One region of the Ralstonia mojiangensis genome, then DNA from elsewhere that is predicted to be linked to it. Evidence: predicted binding sites of a transcription regulator. Region 1 holds the regulator's gene; the other holds the start of a gene.
What was found. Region 1 encodes FNR, which switches genes on or off when oxygen is low (the NO sensors DNR and NnrR bind a similar motif). Its sites were predicted from a motif close to TTGATNNNNATCAA; they were not measured.
Positions count from the first base shown of each region.

Region 2: a site for FNR is predicted at 1,635-1,648, ahead of NG898_RS03010 (oxygen-binding di-iron domain-containing protein). Genes of this name have one in related genera too.

Region 1 is NZ_JAMXHU010000003.1:253,385-256,795, reverse strand. Features, by position in the region: gene ccoG (cytochrome c oxidase accessory protein CcoG) at 1-1,029, shown strand, start outside; gene NG898_RS13265 (FixH family protein) at 1,056-1,283, shown strand; gene NG898_RS13260 (hypothetical protein) at 1,280-1,534, shown strand; gene fnr (fumarate/nitrate reduction transcriptional regulator Fnr) at 1,555-2,283, opposite strand; gene NG898_RS13250 (sulfite exporter TauE/SafE family protein) at 2,461-3,204, shown strand.
Region 2 is NZ_JAMXHU010000001.1:650,713-654,123, forward strand. Features, by position in the region: gene NG898_RS03005 (TetR/AcrR family transcriptional regulator) at 66-776, shown strand; gene NG898_RS03010 (oxygen-binding di-iron domain-containing protein) at 760-1,575, opposite strand; gene NG898_RS03015 (DEAD/DEAH box helicase) at 1,827-3,308, shown strand; gene gluQRS (tRNA glutamyl-Q(34) synthetase GluQRS) at 3,334-3,411, opposite strand, start outside.

The DNA.
Region 1 (3,411 bases):
TTCGCGCGCATCCGTCTCGACGGTGAGCGCTGGAGCCTGCGCAAATTCCGCCTGAAGGCCGCAAAGCATTCGGCTTGGATCCTCATCGGGCTGTGGACGGGCTTCACCTTCGTGGGCTTCTTCACGCCAATCCGCGATCTGGGCATGGAGACCTGGACGCTGTCGCTCGGCCCCTGGCAGACGTTTTGGATGCTGTTCTACGCATTTGCGACCTGGGGTAACGCCGGTTTCATGCGCGAACAGGTCTGCCGCTACATGTGTCCCTACGCTCGTTTCCAGAGCGTGATGGTCGATCCCGATACCTACGTTGTCACTTATGACACGCAGCGCGGCGAGCCGCGCGGCAGCCGTTCGCGCAACGCCGATTTCGAAGCTCAGGGTCTGGGTGCCTGCGTCGACTGCAGCATCTGTGTACAGGTATGCCCGACCGGCATCGACATCCGCCAAGGGCTGCAATACGAATGCATCGGTTGCGGCGCCTGCATTGACGCCTGTGACCAGGTCATGGACAAGATGCGCTACCCGCGTGGTCTGATCCGCTACACGTCGGAACGCGCGATGCTTGATCGGCTCAGCCCGAAGGAAGCCCGGCGACATCTGCTGCGTCCGCGTGTGCTGATCTATACCGGAATCATGCTGGTGCTCTTCACCGGGTTCATCGTGGCATTGGCGATGCGGCAGCCGCTCAAGGTTGACGTGATTCGTGATCGTGGTGCGCTGGCGCGTGAAGTGGACGGCGGCAAGATCGAGAACGTTTATCGCCTGCAACTGATGAACGCGTCCGAGCACCCCATGCGCGTGACCATCACCGCCGAGGGCATGCCGGAACTGGACGTGCAGGGCGGCAGCGGCGAGTCGACCACATTGGAGTTGCCGCCGGCGGCTAACCGACTGCTGCCTGTGCGCGTACGCCGGCCGGCCGACGATGCCGCCCCCGGCTCGCACAAAATCCGTTTCGTCATCCATGCAGACAGCGGTAGCGACAGCCTCGTACTGCGCGAACCGTCGAGCTTCATCGTGCCGCGCTGATGCGGCATCCCCAACAGGAGGCAACGATGCACGCAACGCAATCTTCCGCACAGGCCCGTCCCTGGTGGCGCGAGCCCTGGCCATGGCTGCTGATGGCAGGGCCGTTCGTCGCCATGGTCGGCTGCGGCGTCACCATCTGGCTGGCAATGTCGCATCCCGATCCTGCTATTCATGACAACGTGGTGCGCCGCGGTTTGGTCGTTGAAAAGACGGTCGTCGCGCCGCCACATGCCATTCACGCGGAGGCCCGATGAAACGTCGATTGCTGATGTGGATTCTGTGGCCGGCATTTCTGTCGGCCGCGCTGGCTGAGCTGGTGGTTTTTGCGGTGGTGGACCCCGCCGACCTGCGCTTCTTCGGCGAACAGATCACGGTGTCGACCCAGGCGGTCTACACCGTGTCGTTCTTTGTGTTCTGGTTGCTGTGCGGATTGTCGAGCGCGCTGACGCTCTATGTGTCGCCGGGCATCGGCAAACTGGAAGCGCATGAACACCCGCTCGTGTGAGCGGGAACCATGGAAGCAGCTTAGGCGGCCTGACCGCTCATGACCTGGCGCAGGCCGGCCAGGTCGACCAACTTGACGTGGCGTTGGCGGATCTGAATGAGACCCGCTTCGGCAAAGCGCGAGAACAGGCGGCTGACGGTTTCGAGCTTCAGACCCAGATAGCTGCCAAGTTCTTCGCGGCTCATACGCAGCACAAACTCGGTCGACGAATATCCTCGCTGGGCCGATCGCTTCGAGAGGTTGAGCAGGAACGCTGCCAGACGCTCCTCCGCACGCATGGAGCCCAGCGTGAGAAGCATCAGATGATCCTGCGAGATTTCCTTGCTCATGATGCGCAGAAACTGATGCTGCAGCGAAGGCAGCCGGCGCGAAAGGTGCTGCAGCTCGTCGTAGCGCACCACGCAGACTTCAGTATCTTCAAGCGCGGTGGCGTCCGACACGTGGCGCATATCACCAATGCCATCGAGCCCGACGATTTCACCCGGCAGATGGAACCCAGTGATCTGGTGTCGTCCGTCTTCAAGCGTCAGATGGGTTTTGAGCGTGCCGAAACGAATGCCGTAAACCGCCTCCAGTGGCTCACCCAGAGAATAGAGCGATTGCCCCTTCTTAATGCGGATGCGCTCGCCGACCAAATCGTCCATCTTGCGCACGTCATCCGAGTTCATTCCCACCGGCAGGCAGATTTGCCCGAGTACACAGGTGGAACAACGCGAGGCTTGGTCGGTAAGTGCGATTCGAGTGAGCACGGGCGGGGGCGAATTTCGGGAAAGTGAAATGAGTAATTCTTGTTGTATAGCGCCAGCTTATTATAACGGCGACCTTCTTGTCCTCGGACATTTCCGATGCGGCAAAACGCGCCAATTACGCTTAGTTCGCAACAGCAAAACGAAAACCTTGGCCCATATCAAGAGAGCGTCAGAAAGATGAGTGCCGCCGCGCTTCTGAGCGTTTTCCTGATTGCGTTGCTCGGCGGTGTCCATTGTCTGGCGATGTGCAGCGGTATCGCACTCGCGGCCGAGCGCGGGGCGGTGGCGGTGCGGATCGTGTCTCGCCGCCGTCTATGGTTTGAGCAGGTCGTCATGCATGCCGGCCGGCTGACCACCTATACGCTGCTTGGCGCAATCATGGGTGCGATGGGTGCGACCGTCTGGCGCCAGCAATGGCTGCCCATTCAACGCGGCTTGTTTGCCTTCGCCAGTGCATTGCTGCTCGCCTACGGTTTGTTGCTGCTCGTGCGTTCCGCCGGAGATGTGTGGCGCAGCGTGTGGCTTGAGCGCTTGCTCGGCCGCGTCGCTGGTGGTCTGTCTCTAGCGGCGGCTAGGCTGGGCGGCAAGCTTCAGCGTCAGCCGCCGTTGCTGCGCCGCTATGTCACGGGTATGGCGTGGGGTTTGGTGCCGTGTGGCATGGTTTACGGCGCATTGGCTGTAGCGTTGTTGGCAGGCAACGCAGCCTCAGGGGCCGTGGTCATGCTCGTCTTTGGTGCCGGCACACTGCCTAACCTTCTGATGATGTCTGGCTTGGCCGGGTGGTTGAGAGGGCTGTCGCGCCAGCGATGGGCGCGAGGCGCGGCTGGCATCGCCATCGCCGGGTTTGGGGTCTGGGGGCTGTTTCACGCAATCTGGCTGCCAGAGATGCTTAACGCACACGGATTCTGTCTCGTGCTGTAAGCGTTTAAAGCGCGGGGAAATCGCCATCCGGCCCGGGATGGGAGGCTAGGACATCTTCCCGGTTGCGGCGCTGCTGGAAATTGCCCTACAATCGACAACAATTCGATTCGCCACCCGCGCAAATCAACAATCCCAAGCGCGGCGCCAAGCGATGCCATCCAGCGGTAGAGTCACCCTGGACAGTCGATTCGGGCGGGCTGCCGTTCT
Region 2 (3,411 bases), on a different contig from region 1:
AGTGATGTCGCCAAGATGCGTGTATGCGACGGCGCATACGCGGGCGACATGCGAAAATATGCGCCATGTCCACCGTCCGCAAACCTGCCGTTCCCGACGTGCAACCGCCTGCTGAAACCGAGGCGCCCGAAGCTCCCGGCGTCACACCGCCGGCCACGCGCCCGCACATCGCCGAGCGGCAAGAGGCCCGCCGCCGGCAGATTCTCGACACAGCCGCGCAGCTCTTCTTCACCAAGGGCTATGCCGGCATGACGATGAGCGACCTGTGCAACGCGCTCGGCGTGACCAAACCGGCGGTGTACTACTACTTCACCGACAAGTACGAGATCTTCGACATTCTGTGTCGCGAGGCCGCACAGGTGTGCCTGTCGGCCATCCGTGAGACCGCCGACCCGGCTCTACCCGTGCGGGAGCGTCTGCAGGCGTGTCTGCTGGAAATGGCGCGTCGTTGCATCGACTGCCACTACGCCGCGGCGCTGACGTATCGCGATCGGCAATACCTGCGCCCCGAAACGGTGGAGTGGCTGCACGGCATGTCGCGGGCGTATTACCGCGATCTCTATGCGCTGCTCGACGAGGGAAAACGCGCCGGCGTGTTCGACTTTGGCGATGCGCGCGTCGCGGCGCACTCGATGGGCGGCGTGATGGGGTTCATGTATACGTGGCACGATCCGTCGCGCATCGACGCCGGCGTGCTGGCGCACGAGCTGTCGAGCGCCATGATGAAGATCATTCTGCCGGCCGCTCCGGCATCTGGCGTTAAACGCGCGTCTTGAGCGTCGCGCCGGCCGGCGCCTTCGGTAACGCAGGCAGGCGGAAGACTTCGGGCGTCATCAAGTCGATGCCGCAGTCGAGCGTCTCAACCCAGTCGATGAACCGGTTGACCATGGCTTTGCCATGGAAGGCTTGGCCATGCTGCGGCACGATCCATTCAATATCGAGCCCCCGCACCATCTGCGCCCACAGCCGGCACACGCGGTTGCCGCTCATGTAGCGACGGTGGAAGGGCGCCATCAGCGGCAGGTGCGCATCAAAATCTTCCACGGGCTTGGCGGCCACATTGGCGTGCACCATCGACGCCCCCAGATCGCCTGAGAACAGGATGCGCGACACCGGATCGTAGAACTGGAAATTGCCTTCCGAATGCAGGAAATGCGCCGGCACCGCCAGCAGATGCGATTGCCCCAGCGGAATCGCCATGCCCGTGTCCGGAATCGGCACGATGCGGCCTTCGGTCTTGCCGACGCTGCAGAAGTGGGGCAGAAAGCGTTCCCACACGCGCGAGATCAGGATGTCGCAGCTCGAGCTCGTTAGCCACCTGCCCGCCGAGGCGACGATGTCCGGGTCTGCATGCGAGGCCAGCACGTAGTCGAGCTGCTTGGGCGGAAAGTACCGGTTCATCGCCAAAAACAGCGCGTTGTAGGTCATCTGACCGCCCGGATCGATCAGCGCGCCGTGGCCGTGATCGACGATGAGGAACTGGTTGGTCTGCACAGGCAGGTCATCGTGATCGTCGACCAGGTCAGAAAACATCAGGCAGACGTGCTCGGGCGTTTCATAGAGCGTGGTGACCATGGGAGAGCGCAGCCGAGGTTGGAATGCTCCGATGGTCGCGCAGTGCGGGGCGGCCACACTTGATCCGTGTCAAGGCAGGTGTGACGCCGGGGTTGGCCTGGGTGGCCGATCATCCGGCCCGGGCTGAGTCTCACGTGATAAACTCTTGATCTTTAACGCTTTGCGCGAGCCGCACGCGGGTTTTCCGCTTGGGTCTGGCGCGCCGCCATGCCAACCGGCATGCCGCATCTCCCCCTATGAATACTGCAACGATGTCTGAAGCGTCAGAAGCGCCGGCCAATGAATCGGTGACATTCGACAGCTTCGGCCTGCATCCGGACGTCCTCCGCGCGCTGACCGAAAGCGGTTACACCAAGCCCACGCCCATTCAGGCGGCCGCCATTCCGGTGGTAACTGCCGGTCGCGACGTCATGGGCGCGGCGCAAACCGGCACCGGCAAGACCGCCGGTTTCTCGCTGCCGATCATCCATAACCTGCTGCCCGACGCCAACACGAGCGCGTCGCCGGCGCGTCATCCGGTGCGGGCGCTGATTCTCACGCCTACGCGCGAGCTTGCGGACCAGGTGTACGACAACGTTGCCAAGTACGCGAAATACACGGCGCTGCGCAGCGCCGTCGTGTTCGGCGGTGTCGACATGAACCCGCAGACGGAGCAACTGCGCCGCGGCGTGGAAATCCTCGTTGCCACGCCGGGCCGCCTGCTCGACCACGTGCAGCAGCGCAGCGTGAACCTGTCGCAGGTGCGCATGCTGGTGCTGGACGAAGCCGACCGCATGCTCGACATGGGCTTCCTGCCCGACCTGCAGCGCATCATCAACCTGCTGCCGGCGCACCGCCAGACGCTGCTGTTTTCGGCGACCTTCTCGCCCGAGATCAAGAAGCTGGCCGCGAGCTACCTGCGTCATCCGCAAACCATTGAAGTGGCACGCAGCAACGCCACGGCAGAGAACGTCCGCCAGGTCATCTACACGGTGCCGGACAACCACAAGCAAGCGGCGCTCGTGCATCTGCTGCGCCAGCGAGCAGAGCAAGGCCTGCCGCGCCAGTGCATCGTGTTCTCCAACAGCAAGATCGGCTGCTCGCGCCTGGCGCGCGCGCTGGAGCGCGAAGGCATCAACGCCAACGCCATCCACGGCGACAAGACGCAGACCGAGCGCATGCAAACGCTCGAAGCCTTCAAGCAAGGTACCGTGGATGTGCTGGTCGCCACCGACGTGGCAGCGCGCGGTCTCGATATCTCGCAGATGCCGTGCGTGATCAACTTCGACCTCCCGTTCAACGCAGAAGACTACGTGCACCGTATCGGCCGCACGGGCCGTGCCGGTGCTTCGGGTGATGCGCTGTCGCTGTTTGCGCCGGGTGATGAGCGTTTCCTGGCCGACATCGAAAAGCTGATCAAGCGAAACCTGCCGCGCGAGCAACTGGCTGACTTTGATCCGACCGGCGAGCAGGCGCGTGACCGTGAACGCCGTGAGCGCGACGAAAAGCGTGCCCGCGGTGAGGTCCGCCGCGCCCGTGAGCGGGACGACCGCAACGGCGCCCGCGTGTTGGATCACACGATCGTGCGCCCGCCTTTCCGGCCATCGGACGACCCGTTCTTCAATCGCCCGTACGAATCGTCTCTGCCAGCGGAATCGGCAGAAGCCGCCAAGCCGGCGCAAGCGACCGGGCATCCGCGTACCGCCAAGCGCCCGATTGCGGCGCTGCTCGGTGGCGTGCCGCGCAAGCGTTAAGTCAGTCTGCTGAAAACGGCGGCAACTATGCCGCCGTGGTCAATCGTGCAAGACGATTGGCCCAGGCCGGGACTGCGTCTCGGTAGAACTCATCTACATCGCC